Regions from separate parts of the Streptomyces sp. NPDC046716 genome, predicted to be linked through region 3. Evidence: riboswitches for the same ligand, from Rfam matches in the RefSeq annotation. Region 3 holds a riboswitch; each other region holds the start of a gene.
What was found. A riboswitch is a leader RNA that binds a small molecule or an ion and turns the genes downstream of it on or off. The one in region 3 is predicted to bind cobalamin.

Region 1 (5,025 bases), on a different contig from region 3:
CGTCCTGCCCGACGACGGCGGTGAACGGATAAGGGACAGACATCAGCCGTGATCCTCCGTTGACTTGGGGCGCCCCGTCAGGGGCGCGGGGAACTGCGCGGGAAGCCCCACCGAACGCGCACACGAAAACGAACCATGGGGGGTCCGGGGGCAGAGCCCCCGGGGACGGGACGGGAAGGGGCGGCGGGGGCGACCTCCCGCCACCGCACTCACGACGGCGCTCCGGGCGGCACGAACGGCAACCCCACCGGCGCACCCCCCTCGATCAACCGCCACAACGCGTCCGTATCGGCATGCCGCTCGATCAGATCCCCGAGCCGGTCCAACTGCTCCTCGCGCAGATCGGCGAACGACGTGCCCGCCGCCGGAACGAACCGCCGCCCGGCCGCCGAGGCGACCTCCCGCAGAAAAGCCCGCCGGAAGTCGTCCGACTCCAGCGACCCGTGCCAGTGCGTCCCCCACACGGCCCCCACCCGGCACCCGTCGAGGAAGGGCTCCCCGCCCAGCACCTCGGCGACCCCGTGATGGATCTCGTACCCCTCGACGGACGACCCGAGGGCCTCGCCGACGGGCCGGGCGAGGGTCTTCTCGGCGGCGAACCGCACGCGTACGGGCAGCAGTCCGAGCCCGTCGACGACCCCGGCCTGCGACTCGACGTCGTCCTCGATGCGCTCACCGAGCACCTGGAAGCCACCGCAGATGCCGAGCACCGGCCGCCCCTCGGCGGCCCGCCGGGCCAGCGCGTCCGCGAGCCCGCGCTCGCGCAGCCACTCCAGGGCCTTCACGGTCCCGCGGGTGCCCGGCACGACCACCAGGTCCGCGTCGACGAGTTCCTCGGCCCGGTCCACGAATCGCACGACGACACCCGGCTCGGCGGCCAGCGCGTCCACGTCGGTGAAGTTCGACATCAGCGGCACCGCGCACACCGCGACCCGCAGCACGTCCTCGCCCACCGGCGGCGCGACCACGGACTCCCGCACGGTGCCCCGCAGGGAGACCCGCAGCCCGTCCTCCTCGTCGATGCCGAGGCCGTGCTGATACGGCAGAACGCCGTAAGTGTCGCGCCCCGTGAGGGACTTGAGCATGTCGAGGCCGGGCTCCAGCAGGCTCACGTCACCGCGGAACTTGTTCACCAGATACCCGGCGAGCAGTTCCTGGTCCTCGGGCGCGAGCAGCGCCGTCGTACCGAAGAACGAGGCGAAGACCCCGCCCCGGTCGATGTCGCCGACGACCAGCACCGGCAGCCGGGCGGCGCGCGCGACGCCCATGTTCACGATGTCGGTCCGCCGCAGATTGATCTCGGCCGGGGACCCGGCGCCCTCGCAGATCACAGCGTCATGACTGCCCCGCAACTCCTCCAGGCATCCCACGACGGTGTCCAGCAGGGCGGCCTGCCGCCCGCCGTGATAGCCGCGCGCGCTCATCTCGCCCACCGGCCTGCCCATCAGCACGACCTGGCTGCTGCGATCGCTGCCGGGCTTGAGCAGCACCGGGTTCATCAGCGCGGTCGGCTCGACGCGGGCGGCCTGCGCCTGCATCGCCTGCGCCCGCCCGATCTCGGCGCCCTCGCGGGTGACGAACGAATTGAGGGACATGTTCTGCCCCTTGAACGGCGCTACCTTCACGCCCTGCCGCACCAGCCACCGGCAGATCCCGGCGGTGACGACACTCTTTCCCGCGTCGGAGGTGGTGCCCGCGACGAGCAGCCCGCCCCGGTTCATCGACGACCCCACAGCAACCGCCCGCCCACACAGACTCCCAGCGCCAGCACACTCACCCGCCGCGACAACCGCGCGGCCCGTTCCACATCGGTCACCCGGACCGCCCGCCCCGCGGCGTTCAGCACCGGCCGGTGCTCGACCCGTCCCGCGTACGACAGGGTGCCGCCGAGCCGTACCCCGAGCGCGCCCGCGAAGGAGGCCTCGACGACCCCGGCGTTGGGGCTCGGGTGCCGGCCGGCGTCCGCCCGCCACGCGGCCAGCGCGGCGCGGGGCCGCCCGCCGGCCAGGACGGCGAGGGCGCCGGTGAGCCGGGCCCCCGGCCAGCCCGCGACATCGTCGAAGCGCGCCGAGGCCCAGCCGAACCGGCGGTACTTCACGGACTTGTGCCCGACCATCGCGTCGAGCGTGTTCACGGCGCGGAAGGCGAGCAGCCCCGGCACCCCGCCGACGGCGCCCCACACCAGCGCGCCCACCACGGCGTCGGAGGTGTTCTCGGCGACCGACTCGACGACGCCCCGGGCGATCCCGTCCGCGTCCAGGCCCTGCGGGTCGCGCCCGCACAGCCGCGGCAGCAGTTCCCTGGCCAGCTCGACGTCCCCGGCCTCCAGCGCGGAGCCGATCGCCCGCGCCTCCCGGCCCAGCGAGGTCCCGCCGACCACGGCCCAGGTCGCGGCGGCCGTCAGCGCGACGGCGGCGGCGGGGGAGCGGCGTACGGCGCGCGAGGCGGCGGCTCCGACGGCGGCGGCGCCACCGGCGCAGACCAGGGTGTGCAGCGCGCCCCAGCCGCGGTGGTCCCGCCACAGCACCCGCTCGACGGCGCCCGCGGCCCGCCCGAACCCGGCGACAGGATGCCCACGGCGCGGATCACCGACGAGCAGATCGCTCAACAGTCCTGTGGCGGCCCCGTACGCGAACACGCGCCCGGGCCGCATGACGCCGCGCGGGGCGAACATGGCGGTAGTTGTCCTCACTCAGGGTGTCCACGCCCTGGTTCGACGAGACCGGCAGCGGGAGTTCCTGGCTCGTCCCCGGGTGACCGGGGACTCACAGTGGCGGGACCGCGCCGGATTCGCACCGGCTTCCTCACCTGCTGCCGTATATGGCGTTGGCAGTGCACCACGCTCCGCGAAGGTGCGTCAACTTGCTGTTGACCTGGGGCGGGAGAGTGTGGGGAGGTCCACAGCGGTTCGCGCCCCGCTTGCCACCGCCGTGGCCGGCCGTGCAGTTCCCCTGGACGAGCGAAGCTCGTTTCAGGGGCGCGGGGAACTGCGCGACCGGCCACGACGAGAGCGGCACCCGACACACGACAGGCCGCACCGCACACAGACACGGCGGGCCCGGACCAGAAAGGTCCGGGCCCGCCGAAATGACTGCCGTGGATCAGGCCACGATCAGGAAGATCCCGTACGCCACGGCCGCCGCGCACGCCGCGAAGCACGCGTACGCGCCGGAGACGACGAGCGTCGCCGAGTCGCCCCGCTGCGCCGCCGACTCCTTCTTGGAGAGTCCGACGATGCCGAGGGTGAACAGGCCCACCAGGGCCACGGTGACCACGAGGCTGACTCCGAACACGGAGCCGAGAGCTGCCCAGTCGATCTTCATAGCTGGTCCTGCTTCCTTACAGCGTGGCGCCGGCGGGGCGCGCGGGGTCGGCCGGCGCGGGGGCCGGGATGGTCGCCTTGACTTCCTCGGACTCGCCGGTGACCAGGGTGCCGACGGGCGGCGGGGTGACCGCCGCGATGGCCGTGGTCACGACGCCCGCGGGCTCCGCGGCCGGCGCCGCGGCGCTGCCGACCTCGTCATCGGTGACGTTCGTGTGGTCGATGGAGTCACGGCGCGAGAGCTTCCAGATGACGCCCGAGCCGACCACGAGCAGCGCGGCGGTGAGACCGACGCCCCACGGGCCCTGCTTGGTGAGGAACTCGGCGCCCGCGCCGACCAGACCGGCGGCCGGCAGGGTCAGACCCCACGCGACGAACATCCGGGTCGCGGTCGACCAGCGGACGACACCGCCCTTGCGGCCGAGACCGGAGCCCATGACGGCGCCGGAGCAGACCTGGGTGGTGGAGAGCGAGAAGCCGATGTGCGAGGAGGCGAGGATCGCCGTCGCGGCCGAGGTCTGGGCGGCGAAGCCCTGCTGCGGCGCGAGGTCGGTGAGGCCCTTGCCCATGGTGCGGATGATCCGCCAGCCGCCGAGGTAGGTGCCGAGGGCGATGGCCGTGCCGGCGGAGACGATGACCCACAGCGGCGGGTCGGCGTCCGGGGCGATGACTCCGCCGGTGATCAGGGCGAGGGTGATGATGCCCATCGTCTTCTGCGCGTCGTTCGTGCCGTGCGCCAGCGAGACGAGTCCGGCCGAGGCGATCTGGCCGGCGCGGTAGCCCTTGGCGGTGGCCTTCGCGTCGGTCTTGGCGCTGATCCGGTAGGTCAGGCGCGTGGCGAGCATCGCGGCGAGGCCGGCGACGATCGGCGCGGCGACCGCGGGAAGCAGGATCTTGGTGACGACGGTGCCGCCGTCGACCGAGGACCAGCCCATCGACATGACCGCGGCGCCGATGAGGCCGCCGAACAGGGCGTGCGAGGAGCTGGACGGCAGACCGAGCAGCCAGGTCAGCAGATTCCAGAGGATGGCGCCCACGAGCGCCGCGAAGATGACCTCTGTTCTGAGGCCGTCCTCATTGATGATGCCGCCGGAGATGGTCTTGGCGACCTCGACCGAGAGGAACGCTCCGACGAGGTTCAGCACGGCGGACATGGCCACCGCCGTCTTCGGCTTCAGGGCGCCGGTCGAGATGGTCGTCGCCATCGCGTTGGCTGTGTCGTGGAAACCGTTGGTGAAATCAAAAACCAGTGCGGTAACGATCACGATCGCAAGGAGCAGCGTGATGTGTTCCATTTACCCAGGCTTCGGTTGGACGTCAGTGGCGGTTCGAACGTAAGCACGCCGGGTGAACGGAAGATGAACTGGGCTGGGCGTTGCGGTGACCCGATCCGGAGCGCCGTCACTCCGCTTGGCGCGTGGTGGTGGCATTGACTCCGGATCGGCCCGGGACGAGACCCCTCGGAGCCCCGGAATACCGGGTTCCGTGGGACTTTGGTCCCTGTTCCGGCTAGCCCAGGGCGAACCTCCTCAGCTGGGCCATCGACCCGTTGAAGAGATTCTGGTCACCCGGCAGTCCGCCGCGGTTGTCGTACTGCCAGAAGGTCCAGTACGACCATCCCCTGGGCAGCGCCCCCGCGCTCTGGTCGTAGCGCGCGAGCCACAGGGCGTGGTTGACCGCGAAGGCACCGCTGTTGCCGGTGC
Region 2 (5,025 bases), on a different contig from region 3:
CCGGGTCCACCCCCAGATGGGCGGCGAGCGCGCCCGCGTCGAACCGCCCGGTGAGCAGCCCGTGACTCAGCTCCTCGCGCGAGCCGAGACGGGCCCGCGCGTCTCCCCGGAAGTAGTGGTCGACCAGCTGGAACGAGGCGAGCCGCGCCGCGCCGCGCAGCACCTCGGCCGCGTTCGCGGCCAGCGGACCCGCACCCTCCTGCACCCAGATCGTGCCGAGCGGACGGCGGCCCGCGTTCATCCCGATCACCAGCCGCGCGCGGGCGCCCAGTTGAGGCTGCGCGGCGACCGCGATCACCTCGTCGCTCTCCCGGACCCGCCGGTAGACGCCCTGCTCGCGCAGCAGTTCCAGATAGGGGGCGGGGCAGTCGCGGCCGAGCACCGAGCGGCGGCGCAGGTCGTCGGCCTCCTCGCCGGGGCCCGCGTACGCGACGACACGGTGCGCGCCGTCCTCGACGCTGACCACACCCCGGGTCAGGGTCGCCACGGTCTGGGCCAGCGAGAACAGGTCCCGGCCGCTGTCGGCGCCGGGCCGGCCGCCGTACGCGAGCACCGCCCGCAGCTCGGATTCGGCCCGGTCCCAGCGCAGCCCGGCCGGCACACCGAGCAGGGGAACACCCGCCCGTTCCGCCGCGTCCTTCGTGGTCGGCGGGAGCAGGCCGTCGCCGACCTTGAACGCCACGGCGGCCGCGCCCGCCACCGCCGCCGCGCCGAGGAAGGCGGCGGCCTCGTCGGCGCGTACCCCCACCCCCAGCACCAGCGCCCCCGCGACATCGTCCAGCGGCTCGTCGGGGCCCGCCACGACGACGTCGGCGACCGGCGTGTCCACCTGTCCCGACCAGGCCGCGCCCGGGCCGAGGGCGTCGGCGAGCTGGCGTACGGACGGCAGGGCGGCGGCGAGTGCGTCGGGCATCGGCACAGAGTAGTGAGCGTTCCTAGGAATCGCGCGCGAGGGTCCCCAGAAACCGGATGTGCGGACGCATCCCCGGCTCCGGGACGCTCACCCGGGCGCGGACCCCGTACACGTCCGCGATCAACTCCTCGGTGAGGACCTTCTCCGGGGCGCCCGCCGCGACGACCCGGCCCCGGCACACCACGACGACCTGCGCGCAGTACGTGGCGGCCAGATTCAGGTCGTGCAGCGCGACGACGCTCGTCAGGCCGAGGCCCGTGATCAGGTCGAGCAGTTCCAACTGGTGCTGGATGTCGAGGTGGTTGGTCGGCTCGTCGAGCAGCAGCTCGCGCGGTTCCTGGGCCAGGGCGCGCGCGATCTGCACCCGCTGGCGTTCGCCGCCCGACAGGGTGTGCCACAGCCGGTGCGCCTTGTCGGCCAGGCCGCTGCGCTCCAGCGCGGAGCGGACCGCGGTCTCGTCGGCCGCGGACGCCGGAGCCCAGGCGCGGCGGTGCGGGATCCGGCCGAGCCGCACCACGTCGGCGACCGTCAACTCGACCTGGGTGTCGGTCTGTTGCTCGACCACGGCGATCCGCCGCGCGACCGTGCGGCGCGATACGTCCGCGAGCGGCACGCCGTCGAGGGTGACGACACCCGAGTCCGGGGCGAGCACCCCGGCGAGCAGCCTCAGCAGGGTCGACTTGCCCGAGCCGTTCGGGCCGAGCAGGCCCGTCACGGTGCCGGGGCGCGGCGCGAGCGCCACCCCGTCGAGGATCAGTGCGCCGCCGGCCGACCGGGACACGCGCTCCGCGCGCAGCCCGCCCGTCACCGGACGGCCCTGCGCCGGTACAGCACCAGCACGAACGCGGGCACACCGATCAAGGACGTCACCACTCCCACCGGAACCTCCTGCGGCGCGAGGACCGTGCGCGCCGCCGTGTCCACCCACACCAGGAACACCGCGCCGGCGAGCGCCGTCACCGGCAGCAGCCGGGTGTGCCCGGGCCCGACCAGGGCCCGCGCCGCGTGCGGCAGCACCAGACCGACGAAGCCGATCGCACCCGCCGCACTCACCAGGACCGCCGTCAGCAGCGCCGTCACACACAGCAGGATCAGCCGGGTCCGGGCCACCCGGACGCCCAGCGCGGCCGCCGCCTCCGGGCCGAAGGCGAACGCGTCGAGCGTGCGCCCGTACCCGAGACACACCACCAGCGCGAGAAACAGGACCGCGCAGCACAGCCACACCTCGGTCCAGCCGACGCCGCCGAGCGAGCCGAGCAGCCAGAACAGCACGCCGCGCGTGGTCTCCGCATCGGCGGCCGTCAGCACCACGACCGAGGTCAGCGCGGAGAACAACTGCATCGCGGCCACCCCGCTGAGCACCACCCGGTCCGTCGTGCCGCCCAGGGTGTGACTGAGCACCAGCACCAGCGCGAACGAGACGACCGCGCCGATGAACGCGCCGCCGGACACCGACAGGGCGCCGCCGCCCACTCCGAGGACCACGACGAGCACGGCGCCCGTCGACGCCCCCGAGGACACCCCCAGCACGAACGGATCGGCGAGCGGATTGCGCAGCAGCGCCTGCAGCACCGTGCCGCACACGGCGAGCCCGGCCCCGCACACGGCCGCGAGCAGCGTCCGCGGCAGCCGCAGATTCCATACGATGCCGTCGCGGATCGGCGACAGGTCCGAGCTGCCCCAGCCGAGCCGCGCGCCCACCGCCGACCACACGTCGCCGACCCCGATCCGCGCGGGCCCGAAGGTGATCGCCACGGCGACGGACGCCAACAGCGCGAACACCCCCGCCGCCCAGTAGAGACCGGAGCGCAGCGTCGCGGCACTCACCGGCCGAGACCGAACGCGCCGACCGCGGCGGCCACCTTCTCCAGCCCGTCCACGGTGCGGATCGTCGGATTCATGTCCTGCCCGCTCAGCCGCACGTACCGCTTCTCCCGCACCGCCGTCATGTTCTTCGTGACGGGGTCCGACTCCAGAAACCTGATCTTCTGGGCGGCGGACTCGGCCGACTGCGAGCGGCGGGTCAGATCACCGATGACGAGGACGTCCGGATCGCGGTCGGCGACGGTCTCCCAGCCGATCTGCGGCCACTCGTCGTGGGTGTCGTCGAAGACGTTGCGCAGCTTCAGCTCCTTGGTGATGACACCCGGAGCGCCGCAACAGCCCGCCATGTAGGGGGAGTCGGAGTTCGCGAACCAGTACAGCACGCTGACGCCCGACGTGTCGGCGGCCGAAGTCGCCTTCTCCACGCGGGCCGTGAGCGTGTCGATGAGCTTCTCGCCCCGCTTCTCCACGTGGAAGATCCGCGCCAGGTCACGTATCTCGCCGTAGACCGTGTCGAGGGTGAGCGCCTTGGTGCGCGCGCCGTCGCCGTCGCCGCTGTTGTCCTTGCCGGCGCAGTCGCCGGGGGAGAGATAGGTGGGGACGCCGAGTTCGGCGAACTTCTCGCGCGACGCCACCCCGCCCTTGCTGAGCGTGTACGTGAAAGAGGCCGCGGCGAAGTCGGGTTCGGTGGACAGGACCTTCTCGAAGGACGGATAGCGGTCCGCGAGCCGCGGCACCTTCGCGTTCGCCTTCTCGAGCCCCTTGAGGACCGGGTCCGTCCAGGTGCCGGTGCCCACCATCCGGTCGGCGAGACCGAGCGACAGCATGATCTCCGCCGAGCCCTGGTCGAGGGCCACGGCCCGCTTCGGCGCGTGGTCGACGCGTACCTTCGTACCGCAGTTGTCGACCGTGACCCCGCGTCCCGGCTTCGCGTCGGTGCCGGTCGATCCTCCGCACCCGGTCAGGAGCAGGGCAGCGGCCAACAGCGGTGCGGCACGGCGGACGTGACGGGTGAAACGGGCGGGCAGCACGGGGAATCCTCTGCGTCCAGGGCTCATACGCGGAGCCGGTCTACGGTCCACCCCCGGCCGCGGAACGCCCCGGAGGCCGCCAGCAGGTCTTCGGACTCGGGGTCGTCCGCGCGAAGCGCCTTCCCAGACCGTGTCACCGGCCCAGTGGCTGTGGCTCCGCCCGTCACCCTCACCGCTGCGCGTCAGTTCCGGATTTGCACCGGATTCCCTGACCCGTGCACGAGCAAGATCGTGCAAAGGTACGACTGGCCCGGCGAAAGTATCACGGGCCGGGCGAGGCTCCCGCCGCCGGGGTTTTCGGGAGCGCGGGCCGACGTCGGCCGCCCGCCGGTGACCCTGCGTCAGGCGCCGAGGAACGCGCGGACCTCCGTGACGAACTCCTCCGGAGCCTCCCGGTGGACCAGGTGGCCGACCGGGACGGTCAGCAGCCGCCCGCCGGGAATCCGCCGGGCCAGCTCCGCGACGCCGTCCTGCGGCACATGACTCAGCGGCCCGCCCGCCACCACCAAAGTCTCGGCGGTGATCGCGGCGAGCAGGTCCGCCCAGTGCGCGGGCGGTGTGTCGAGCTGCCGCCTGACCGCCACCACCATCTCCCAGTCGAAGGCCAGGTCCCCGTCGGGGCGGACCAGCGGGGGAGGCGTCCGCGGGCGGGGCAGCGGGACGTCCTCGAGAACCAGCCGCGTCACCCGCTCCGGCGCGGCCGCCGCCAGCAGACAGGCGACCACGCCGCCCATGGAGTGCGCGACGACCCGCACCCGGTCGAGCCCCAGAGCGTCCAGGAACGCGGTCACGTCGTCCCGCATCAGCTCCAGGGAGTACCGGTCCGGCCAGTCGCTCTGCCCGTGCCCGCGCAGGTCGAGGGCGTACACCCGGTGGTCGCGGGCGAACTCCGGTGCCACCTGCGCCCAGTCGGCCGCGCCCTCCCCGAGACCGTGCAGCAGCAGAAGCGGCACGGCGTCCGGCGGCCCCGACACCTCGTAGGACAGGGAGATCCCCGACACCCGCACCGTGCGCCGCTCCGGCATGCCTCCGCGCTCCCCGCCCCGGCCGGCCCACGCGCCGACCGTGAAGATCAGTTGATCCCGCGAGGCTACGTCATCGCGGACCGGCCGGAAACGGACCGTCGGCGCCCGCCGCGCGGCAACCGAATCCGTGGTGGCGCCGACTACGGGTCGTACCGCTCGTCGGAGCCCTCCCGAAGGAGACAGTCCCATGACGGTTCCCTCCCGCGCGGCCGCGCTGGCCGGAGCGGCAGGC
Region 3 (5,025 bases):
ACGACGATGTCCCCATCGTCGTGCCGGCCGACCTCGGGCAGGCGGCGGGCCGGCGTGATGTGCACGGGGCGGCCCACCTGGTTGAGCGGGATGCGGTGGCGCGCGGCGAGCGTGGACACACTGGTGATGCCGGGGACCACCTCGATGACCGCGGACACCCGGCCGCGGGTCTCGATGTCGGAGAGGATGCCGAGGGTGCTGTCGTAGAGCGACGGGTCGCCCCAGACCAGGAACGCCCCGGTCTCGCCCGGCGCCAGCTCGTCCAGCATCAGCCGCTCGAAGAGGTCGCCGCGCCGGGCCCGCCAGTCCTCGATGGTGGACGTGTAGGCGGAGCGGTCCATGGGGCGTCGGTTCCGGCTCGGGTCCTCGACCTCCACCACGCGGTACGGGGCCTCGGCGTGCTCCTCCAGCATCTGGTGGCGCAGGTCCGTGAGCGCGGACTTGTCGGCCCCCTTGCCGACGACGAAGAAGACGTCGGCGCGCCGGATGGCCTTCACGGCCTGAAGGGTGAGGTGGTCGGGGTCACCGGCGCCGATCCCGATGACGAGGATCGTGCGCTGCTCCGTGCCCTGCGAGTTCTGCGTGCCCATGACGCACAGTCTCGCAGTCGGCGGCGCGCGGCCCCGCTGCGGGCCCCTTGTTCGCGCTCCGCCCGGCGACCCCGACACACGCTCCGGTCCTACCGCCCTGACCTGTACGGATTCCACGGTTCGGGCCGAATGCTAGATTCCCCGCGCCGAGCCCCGCCACGGAACAGGGGCCGGCGCCCGGCGCGTCGCCGAAGCCCCGCCTCCCGGAAGGAACGTCTCGTGAGCCGCCGAGTCTGGTTCGTCCCGCCCGCTCTGAACGCCTCGCTGCGCCAGGCCCGGTTCGACGACGGGGCCGCGCTGGACGAAGCCGGTCGTGCGGCCGCCCGCGCCGCGGCCTCCTCGCTGCCGACGCCCGCGCTGGCCGTGGTGTCCGGGAGCCGGCGCTGCCGCGAGACCGCCGGGCTGCTGGGGCTCGGTCCGGCCACCGCGCCGGACGCGCTGGCCGCTCCGGACACCGGGAGCTGGCGCGGCCGGACCCTGGCCGAAGTGAGCGGGACGTCGCCGGAGGACGTGGGCCGGTGGCTCGGGGATCCGGAATTCCGCGCCGGGGGCGGGGAGTCGGTGGCCGATGTGTGCGCGCGGGTGTCCCGATGGCTGGACGCGCTGGACGGGGAGGCGGCGGTGCCGGACGGCGGGCTCGTCATCGGTGTCGTGGAGCCCGAATTGGCGCGGGCCGCCGTGGTGCACGCCCTGGGCGCGCCCCTGTCGGCGTTCTGGCGCTGCGACGTGGCACCGCTGACCGTCACCGAGCTGAGTGGCCGCGGCGGCCGCTGGAACCTGCGCTGCGGCCGGCCTCTCGTCGGCGAGAACTGACCGGCGGCGCCCGGGCGGCGCGAGAGGGCCCGCGGAAGGTTCCGCGGGCCCTCTCGTCCGGCTCGGCCCTGCTGCTCGGCCGGCCGGTTCAGTTCGCTGCCGGGACCGTCCGACGGGCCTCGGCGGGCTTGGGGTCGAGCAGGCGCTCGGCCAACTCGCCGAAGAGCAGGCCGAACCCGGTCCACAGCGTGATCTGGATGGCGAGCGCGGAGAGCCGGAAGCGCCAGAGGACGGCGGCCGGGAAGTGCTCGGGCACCTCGTTGATCACGGGCAGGAACCGGAAGGCGAGGCCGACGACCACGGCGAAGGCGAGGACGGCGACGACGGTGGCCCACCAGGTGCCCAGGCGTGGCGCGAGACGCTTGCCGAGGATGGTCGCCGCGATCGCGAGGAGGACGCTGAGCACCATCATCAGGAAGTAGAGGGTGGTCCGTTTCCCGATGGTGTCGGCGTTGCCGACGGCGGGCGGATTGGCCGGGTACTTCAGGAACGGTACGACGTAGACGGCCAGCAGGGCGCAGCCCGACAGCAGCAGCGCGGTCGCGCGGGGGCCGAAGCGGCCCACCCGGCCGAGCGCGAAGCAGTAGGCGAGTGCGGCGATGCCGCCGAAGGCGACGCCGTAGACGAGGACGCCGGTGGCGAGTCCGGCGGTGGACTGCAGGCCGCGGGAAACGAGTTCGGCCTCGTCGCCGTGCGAGTGGCCGGCGTGGGACTCCTCGAAGCCGATCGCCTTGTCGACGAGCGGCTCACCGAGCCAGTAGGAGATGACGAGGGCGAGCACGCCGGCCGCGAGACCGGCGAGCATGCCCCGCACGAGCAGGTTGCGTACGGTGGTGGAGTTCATGGGAGTACGACGTTCCTCCGCCTTCTCAGTGGCAGGGGAAGCCGAGCAGGTGGCGGGCGTCGTGCACCCACTCGTGGACACCCGCTCCGCTGAACACGGAGGTGGCGCCCTGTTCGGCGCCGACGAAGTACAGCAGGACGAGCATCAGGATGCCGAAGAACGCGGCCCAGGGGGCGATCGCCTTCAACGGCAGCTTGGCCGGTATGGCAGGAGTGGTGGCGGTCGGCTGGGCGACGTGCTGCGCCATGGCAGGGCCTCCTTCGGGAGTTCGCGTCCCGTCTCGGTGGTGCACATGGACGACCGTCACGGGTCTGACTCGCAGCACGCCGAGGGCGTCCCGCATCACAGTGGCGCGACCGTGCCGGGTTCTCACCGGCTTCCGTCGACCGTCGTCGATAACGGCACGACATTACCGTCTGTCGCGTGCATGGCCAAGAGCGCGCGGGCCCGCCCGGCGGTGCGGCCGCCTCGTGCGCACCGCCTGCGCCTTCCGGCCAACTTGCGGCACCCCGATGGCCGGAAACAGCCTTTGGGTGGCACAACGCGGACACATCGAAACCCCGTACCCCCTGGGGGTGCCCCCGCACCCAGTCACCAATGGGTTGAGTCGACTTTTGTCAACGCGCCGTCCAAATACCCGCATTGATCCAGGTGGCGCCGCCACGCCGGGCCGTCGAGGCAGGTCCCGCGGGCGCGCCGCACGCGGATGAGCTCGCGATTCACGGACCCCAAAGGCCGCTGACCAAGCGGAATCTGAGGGTCGATCACGGTGATAGCATCCCGGCATCCGCGATCTTGATCCACTCGTTCCGCGCGCCTCCTTGCGATGTGCCCGCGTGTGTGCATCGTCGGTCGGGTGACGCTCTGGGCCGTGTCGCGGGCCCTGACGAAGTGCATCTGTCGCCATGCGCCGAGAAAGGTTTCCATGACACGAGACGCACTGGTGTGGTGCCTGGTTGTGATAGCGGCGATATCAGTCGCCGCCGTTGTGGCACTCACCATCCGCAGTAGAGCGCTCGCGGCGAAGAAGCAGCGGTCAGAAGCCGATCTGCGTCAGCAGGTGAGTGCTCTGGAACGTCAACTCCACGGCTCGTCCGCCGAGTTGCAGAGAATCTGGACCGAGCGCGAGAGCGCCATCCTGGCCGCGAAGGAAGACGCCGAGGAGAACACCAAGGCGGTCCTCAAGGGCGCGGCCAGCTTCCTGCAGAGCCTCGCGGCCGAGCAGACCACTCTGCTGCACGGCGTGCAGCAGCGGTACGGCGGGCACGCCGTCCTCAGCGACCTCCTGGACGTGAACCACTCCAACGCCCAGATGGCGCGCAAGGCCCAGGGCATCGCCGTGATGTGCGGCGCGCCCCTCGGCCGTCGCAACCGGGCGGCCAGCGTCTACGACGTGGTGCGCAGTGCCCAGGGCCAGATCCGCAACTTCAGCCGGGTCGCGATCATGCAGCAGACCGGTCTCGCGCTGAAGGCGTCCGCGGTCGCGCCCGTCGCCCTCGCCGTGGCCGAACTCCTCGACAACGCTGCCAGCTTCTCTCAGCAGGACGCACCGATCGAGGTGACCTTCCAGCGCATCCAGAACAACCTGTGCATCGTCATCGACGACGCGGGCGTCAGCATGAGCGACGAGGACCGGCAGCGCGCGACCGCGCTGCTCTCCGGTGACGACGTTCCCCGCCTGTCGCAGCTGGGCACCCAGCCCAAGTTCGGCTTCCCCGTCATCGGTCTGATCGCCCGCCAGTACGGCTTCAAGGTGGATGTCACCGGAGTCTCCCGGTACGGCGGTGTCCGCGCCGTCGTGCTGCTGCCCGAGGAGCTGTGGACCATGGAGGAGACACCGCCGAGGGCCGACGCGCCCGTCAGCCGCATCCGTCGGACCCCGGCTCCCCAGGAGCAACCGCCCGTCGAGCAGCCCGAGCCGGCGGCGGAGACCCGTTCCGAGACGCGTACCGAGCCCCCGAAGCGCACGGTGCACGGCCTGCCGAAGCGGGGAGAGCGCCAGTCCCCCATCGCGAGCGTGCCCGACGCGTCGCCCCGCCGGCCCGCGTTCGGATCCGCCGACGGAGCTCCGCGCACCTCGGGCCGCAGCCTGGGCGCCCTCCAGCGCGGCACACTCTCGGCCCGCAAGATCGACACGCCGTCCGCCGAAGGGTCTGAAGACGAATGACGCCAGACCTGTCCTGGATGCTCCAGGACATCGTGCAGAACGTGCCCCTGGCACGGCACGCAGTTCTGCTGTCCGCCGACGGCCTTCCCCGCGGCTCGACGGAGGGCCTCGACCCGAAGGACGTCGACACCATCTCGGCCGCGATGGCCGGCATGCAGTCCCTCAGCCGCGCCACCGCCCACTTCGCCGGTTCGGCGAAGGACGGGGAGTGGAGCCAGACGGTCATCGAGTTCGACCACGGCTGGATCTTCCTGATCGGGGCCGGGCAGGGCGCCTACCTGGCCGCCGCGGCCGAGCCCGACGTCGACATGCAGCAGATCTCCTTCCGCATGCACCGGCTGGTGGCCCGCCTGGGCAACAACCTCACCTCGCCGCCCCGCGTCCCGACCGACGAGCTCGGGGCGGGCGGCTCCGCCGCGGCGGAGCGGCACGAGGCTGGCGGCGGATCGGGATTCGTGCTCCCCGAACTGGACCGGGCGGTGGCGGACGTGCACGGCGCCCGGCACGCGGTCCTGCTCGGCGGGGACGGACTGCCGCGCGGGGCGACCTCCGCGATGAGCCGGGACCTGGCGGACACCATCTCCGCCGCCATGACCGGCATCCACGCCTAC
Region 4 (5,025 bases), on a different contig from region 3:
GGCCGGTCACGGCCGGCGGATCTTTGCCGCGCGTAGATGGTCGGGCCCCACGCGCAGGCGTATGGTCCTGGCCAAGAGCTCACTTGAGCTGGAACGACAAGGGGGCGGCCGCCGATGGCGCCGGACGAGGCTGTGGTCGGCTGTACGGGGAAGCTGGTGCTCGGCACACGGGGTGCCGGAGGGCCGGGCGAGGTGCTGGTGCGGGTCAGGGGCGGGACCGAGACGTTTCTCGCGTGGTCCGACGAGCCTCTGGAGCGCGGGACGACCGTGCTCGTGATCGAGTCGCGCGGCACCCGGCAGGTCGTGGTCATGGCCTGGACCGATCCTCTCCTCGCCGACGGCGACGGCGGCGCCCGCTAAGGAGACGTCAAGGATGTTCGGATATCGCGTTCCCGCCCCCGACGAGGCGATGTTGATCTCGGGTGGCAGGCGGGGACTTGGGGGAGCGCCGTTCCGCGTCGTCACCGGGCACGGGAAGTTCGTGCTGCCCGTGTTCCGCAAGACCCGTTTCCTGTCGCTGGCCATGGCGGAGGCGGAAGTCGTCGAGAAGTGCGTCACCAAGCAGGGCATCGCGCTGACCGTGCGGGCCGTCATCGCCTTCAAGGTGGGCAACGACCACGAGTCGATCGTCAACGCCGGGCAGCGGTTCCTGTCCGACCAGGAGCAGATGTCGGTGCTCACCGGGCGGATCTTCGCCGGTCACCTGCGCTCCATCATCGGCTCGATGACCGTCGAGGAGATCGTCACCGAGCGGCAGAAGCTGGCGACGGAGGTGCTCGACACCTCGAAGGCCGAGATGGCGAAGATCGGGCTGCACGTCGACTCGTTGCAGATCCAGTCCATCGACGACGGTGCCACCGGGTACATCGAGGCGATGTCGCAGCCGCACAAGGCCGCCATCCAGCGTGCCGCGAAGATCGCGCAGGCGCAGGCCAACCAGGCCTCCGTCGAGGCGGAGCAGGCTGCCGCCCGCAAGCAGGCCGAGTTCGCGCGGCAGACCGCGGTCGTGCAGGCCGAGTTCAGCGCCGAGGTGGACCGGGCCAAGGCGCAGGCCGACCAGGCCGGGCCGCTGGCGCGGGCGCACGCGCAGCAGGAGGTGCTCGCCGCGCAGACCGAGCTGGCGCTCAAGCAGGCCGAGCTGCGGGAGAAGGAGCTGATCGCGGAGGTCGTGAAGCCGGCGCAGGCCGATGCCGAGCGGATCCGGGTGCTCGCCCTCGCCGAGGCCGAGCGGATGAAGATCCAGGCCGAGGCGGCGGCGTCGTACGACCGGGTCGCGCTGGACCGGATGCTCATCGATCAGTTGCCGCAGATCGTGAAGGAGGCGTCGGCCGGGCTCGCCGGGGCCAATGTCAACGTCCTGAACGGGGCCGATGGGCTCGGCGAGATCGCCGCCGGGCTCGTCGGGCAGGGGCTGACGATCCTCGACTCGGTCCGCAAGAACCTCGGCGCGACGGACGACCCCGGTTCCGCCGTCGAGCGCTACCGGGGCGACGACGGCCCCGTCGAGGTCCGCTGACGCGTTCGGCCGCGGCTCTCGTCGTGGCTGGTCGCGCAGTTCCCCGCGCCCCTGAAGGCATGCGCTGCGCGCAGCCTTCCCCCGGAGGCTGCGGCTCCGCCGCGCCTCTCGCGATGAGATGCCGCACGAAGTGCGCATCTCAGGGGCGCGGGGAACGGCGCGAGAAGCGGCCACCGGCCCGCACACAAAGAACAACCCAGGGGCGCGAGGAACGGCGCGAGAAGCGGCCACCGGCCCGCACACGAAGAACAACCCAGGGGCGCGGGGAACGGCGCGAGAAGCGGCCACCGGCCCGCACACGAAGAACAACCCAGGGGCGCGGGGAACTGCGCGACCAACCCCCACCGGAGCCGCACACGAAGAACAACCCAGTGCGGCCGGGTCCCCGGCGGAGCCGCCCGCGGACGACCCCGAAACACGGCGCCCGGTACAGTGAAGGCGTCGTCATCAAGCGTGTGTGAGGGGAAGCCGGTGGGAGTCCGGCGCTGACCCGCAACCGTCACAGCCGGATTGCCTCACCCGCCTCATGATCGGCTCAGAACCGTCGAGGCATACGGAGCTGGAGCCGCCCGGTACCAGCAGAGCGTGCCGTGCCGCCCGGCTCCCCGCAGGGAGAGGCACCCGCCCCAGCATGAACATTCGCCGCAGCGCCGCACTCGTGGCCGCGACCGTCGTGATCGGCGGCGCGGCGGCGCCGGCCGCCCTCGCGGACGGTGCCTCCCCCTCGGCGTCCCCCAAGGTCGTCGTACCGAGCGGCCTGTACGGGTCCGCCGATCCCACGTACGACGGCGTGTGGCGCCAGTCCCTCGCCCTCGTGGCGCAGAAGACCGAGGACGTCCGGCCCGCCGCGAAGGCCGTCGACTGGCTCGCGGGCCAGCAGTGCGAGAACGGCGGCTTCGCCGCGTTCCGGGCCGAGCCGGGCAAGGCCTGCGACGCGAAGACGCCCGTCGACAGCAACAGCACGGCCGCCGCCGTCCAGGCCCTGGCCGCCGTGGGCGGCCGCGACGGCGAGGTCGCCAAGGGCGTGGCCTGGCTGAAGAAGAACCAGAACGCCGACGGCGGCTGGGGCTACAACCCGGGCGGCGCCAGCGACGGCAACTCCACCGCGGTCGTGCTCGGCGCCCTGTCCACCTCAGGCGACGAGCCCGCCGAGGTCCGGTCCTCGACCGGCAAGTCCGGCTTCGACGCCCTCGGCACGCTGACCCTGCCCTGCTCGGAGGGCAAGGACGGCGGCGCGCTCGCCTACCAGCCCGACAAGAAGGGCGAGCTCACGGCGAACGCCGACGCGACCGCCGCCGGTGTGCTCGGCGCCCTCGGCTCCGGTTTCGCCGCCGAGAAGGGCACGGCCCCGGACGCGTACACCTGCGAGGACGGGGAGCAGGCGAAGACCTCCGAGGGCATCGCGCACAACGGCGCCGTCTACCTCCAGAACCAGCTCTCCACGCACCTGTACCTGAAGTCGCAGCTGGCCGGCGCCACCGACCAGCCCGACTACGGCAACACCGCCGACGCGGTCACGGCCGTGGCCGCCGCGGAGGGCATCAAGTACACGAAGGACCCGTACGCCTGGCTGGAGAAGAACGCGCAGGACTGGGCGAAGGGCGCCGGACCCGCCGCCTACGCCCAGCTGATCTTCGCCGCGCACGCCACCGGCAACGACCCGCGCGACTTCGGCGGCACCGACCTGGTGAGCGCGCTGAACAAGACGGGGCCCGACCCCGCCTCCGCGAAGTCCGCCGCCGACTCCGGTGACGAGAAGAAGGACGACGGCGGCAGCGGGGTGTCCTGGTGGATCGTCGGCGTCATGTTCATCGCCGCGGTCGGCGCCGGAATCCTGATCAGCGGGCGTAAGAAGCAGCAGAAGTGAGCCGCGCCGCCCGGCTGGCGCTCGCCCTGCTCGTGGCCGTCCTCGGGCTCGCCGTCGCCGCGCCCGCGCAGGCCGCCGGGTACCGGTACTGGTCGTTCTGGGAGAACGACGGCGGCTCGTGGACGTACGCGACCATGGGCCCGGGCCAGAGCCGCCCGTCGGACGGCGATGTCGAGGGGTTCCGGTTCGCGGTGAGCGCGGACTCGAAGGACGCCACGAAGCCGCGCGGGGCCGCCGACTTCGACGCGGTCTGCGGCGACACGGGCGCGCAGGACGGGAAGAAGCGGGTCGCGGTCGTCATCGACTTCGGCACGGCCGAGGACGCGCCCGACGGCGAGACCCCGCCGAAGGCACGCACCGCGTGCGCCCGGGTCGGTGAGGACGCGACCGCCGCGGACGCGCTGGCCGCCGTCGCCAAGCCGCTGCGCTACGACAGCAGCGCCCTGCTCTGCGCCATCTCCGGGTATCCGAAGTCCGGCTGCGGCGAACAGGTCAGCGGCCATAAGCACTCGCCGAGTGCCACCGAACCCGCGAAGAAGTCGAGCCACTCGCTGCCGTCCGTCGGCGTCCTCGCGGGCGTCGTCGCCGTCGTCGTGCTCGGCGGCGCGGCGATCTGGCAGGCCAAGCGCCGCCGCGACTGAGTCATGGGTCTCGACGCGCTGCGGGCCCCCCGGGCCGGCCGTTCCCGTTCGCTGCATCCGGGTGCCTGGTGGATCTGGGCTCTCGGGCTCGGCACGGCCGCGTCCCGCACCACGAACCCGCTGCTGCTCGCGCTGCTCGTCGGCGTCGCCGGTTACGTGGTGGCGGCGCGCCGGACGGAGGCGCCGTGGGCACGCAGCTACGGGGCGTTCGTGAAGCTGGGGCTCGTCGTGATCGGCATCCGGCTGGTCTTCGCCTGCTTCCTCGGCTCGGCGATCCCGGGCTCGCACGTCGTCATGACGCTGCCCGAGGTGCCGCTGCCGGACTGGGCGCAGGGCGTGCGGATCGGCGGGCGGGTCACCCTGGAGGGCCTGGTGTTCGCCCTGTACGACGGGCTGAAGCTGGCCGCGCTGCTGATCTGCGTCGGCGCCGCGAACGCGCTGGCCTCCCCGTCGCGGCTGCTGAAGTCGCTGCCGGGCGCGCTGTACGAGGCGGGCGTCGCGGTCGTCGTCGCCATGACGTTCGCGCCGAACCTGGTCGCCGACGTGCGGCGGCTGCGGGCGGCGCGCCGCCTCCGGGGCCGCCCGGACAGCGGCCTGCGCGGGCTGCTCCAGGTCGGCCTGCCCGTCCTGGAGGGCGCCCTCGAACGGTCGGTTGCGCTCGCCGCCGCGATGGACGCGCGGGGTTACGGGCGCACCGCCGAGGTGCCGCCCGCCGTGCGCCGAGCCACCGCCGTCCTCACCCTCGGCGGTCTGATCGGCGTGTGCGCGGGCACGTACGGGCTGCTCGCGTCGTCGGGCGCCGGGTACGGGCTGCCCGTGCTGCTCGCCGGGGTCGCCGCCGCGCTCGGCGGGCTCTGGCTGGGCGGTCGCCGCTCGGTGCGCACCCGCTACCGCCCCGACGTGTGGGGCGTACGGGCCTGGCTCGTCGCCGGGTCGGGCGTGGTCGCCGCCGCCGTGATGATCTGGAGCGCCGCCCGGGACCCGGCCGCGCTGGCACCGTC

Region 1: linked by a shared signal. The riboswitch ahead of ABZ930_RS14905 (cobalamin biosynthesis protein) and the one ahead of ABZ930_RS23660 (CbtB-domain containing protein) in region 3 are both predicted to bind cobalamin.
Region 2: linked by a shared signal. The riboswitch ahead of ABZ930_RS18280 (ABC transporter substrate-binding protein) and the one ahead of ABZ930_RS23660 (CbtB-domain containing protein) in region 3 are both predicted to bind cobalamin.
Region 4: linked by a shared signal. The riboswitch ahead of ABZ930_RS10765 (prenyltransferase/squalene oxidase repeat-containing protein) and the one ahead of ABZ930_RS23660 (CbtB-domain containing protein) in region 3 are both predicted to bind cobalamin.

What each region holds. Positions count from the first base shown of each region.
Region 1 covers NZ_JBEYYU010000016.1:65,101-70,125, reverse strand. The annotation lists gene ABZ930_RS14915 (putative cobaltochelatase) at 1-43, opposite strand, end outside; gene ABZ930_RS14910 (cobyric acid synthase) at 210-1,721, opposite strand; gene ABZ930_RS14905 (cobalamin biosynthesis protein) at 1,718-2,653, opposite strand; cobalamin riboswitch at 2,712-2,844, opposite strand; gene ABZ930_RS14900 (hypothetical protein) at 3,102-3,323, opposite strand; gene ABZ930_RS14895 (inorganic phosphate transporter) at 3,340-4,617, opposite strand; gene ABZ930_RS14890 (lysozyme) at 4,832-5,025, opposite strand, start outside.
Region 2 covers NZ_JBEYYU010000022.1:19,488-24,512, forward strand. The annotation lists gene ABZ930_RS18265 (helix-turn-helix domain-containing protein) at 1-913, opposite strand, end outside; gene ABZ930_RS18270 (ABC transporter ATP-binding protein) at 936-1,721, opposite strand; gene ABZ930_RS18275 (iron chelate uptake ABC transporter family permease subunit) at 1,718-2,725, opposite strand; gene ABZ930_RS18280 (ABC transporter substrate-binding protein) at 2,737-3,765, opposite strand; cobalamin riboswitch at 3,832-4,033, opposite strand; gene ABZ930_RS18285 (alpha/beta hydrolase) at 4,110-4,793, opposite strand; gene ABZ930_RS18290 (lytic polysaccharide monooxygenase) at 4,981-5,025, shown strand, end outside.
Region 3 covers NZ_JBEYYU010000032.1:57,087-62,111, reverse strand. The annotation lists gene cobF (precorrin-6A synthase (deacetylating)) at 1-590, opposite strand, end outside; gene ABZ930_RS23670 (histidine phosphatase family protein) at 810-1,403, shown strand; gene ABZ930_RS23665 (CbtA family protein) at 1,492-2,247, opposite strand; gene ABZ930_RS23660 (CbtB-domain containing protein) at 2,273-2,494, opposite strand; cobalamin riboswitch at 2,534-2,671, opposite strand; gene ABZ930_RS23655 (ATP-binding protein) at 3,173-4,414, shown strand; gene ABZ930_RS23650 (roadblock/LC7 domain-containing protein) at 4,411-5,025, shown strand, end outside.
Region 4 covers NZ_JBEYYU010000010.1:152,099-157,123, reverse strand. The annotation lists gene ABZ930_RS10775 (hypothetical protein) at 115-360, shown strand; gene ABZ930_RS10770 (SPFH domain-containing protein) at 374-1,516, shown strand; cobalamin riboswitch at 1,936-2,058, shown strand; gene ABZ930_RS10765 (prenyltransferase/squalene oxidase repeat-containing protein) at 2,148-3,383, shown strand; gene ABZ930_RS10760 (SCO2322 family protein) at 3,380-4,024, shown strand; gene ABZ930_RS10755 (CbiQ family ECF transporter T component) at 4,028-5,025, shown strand, end outside.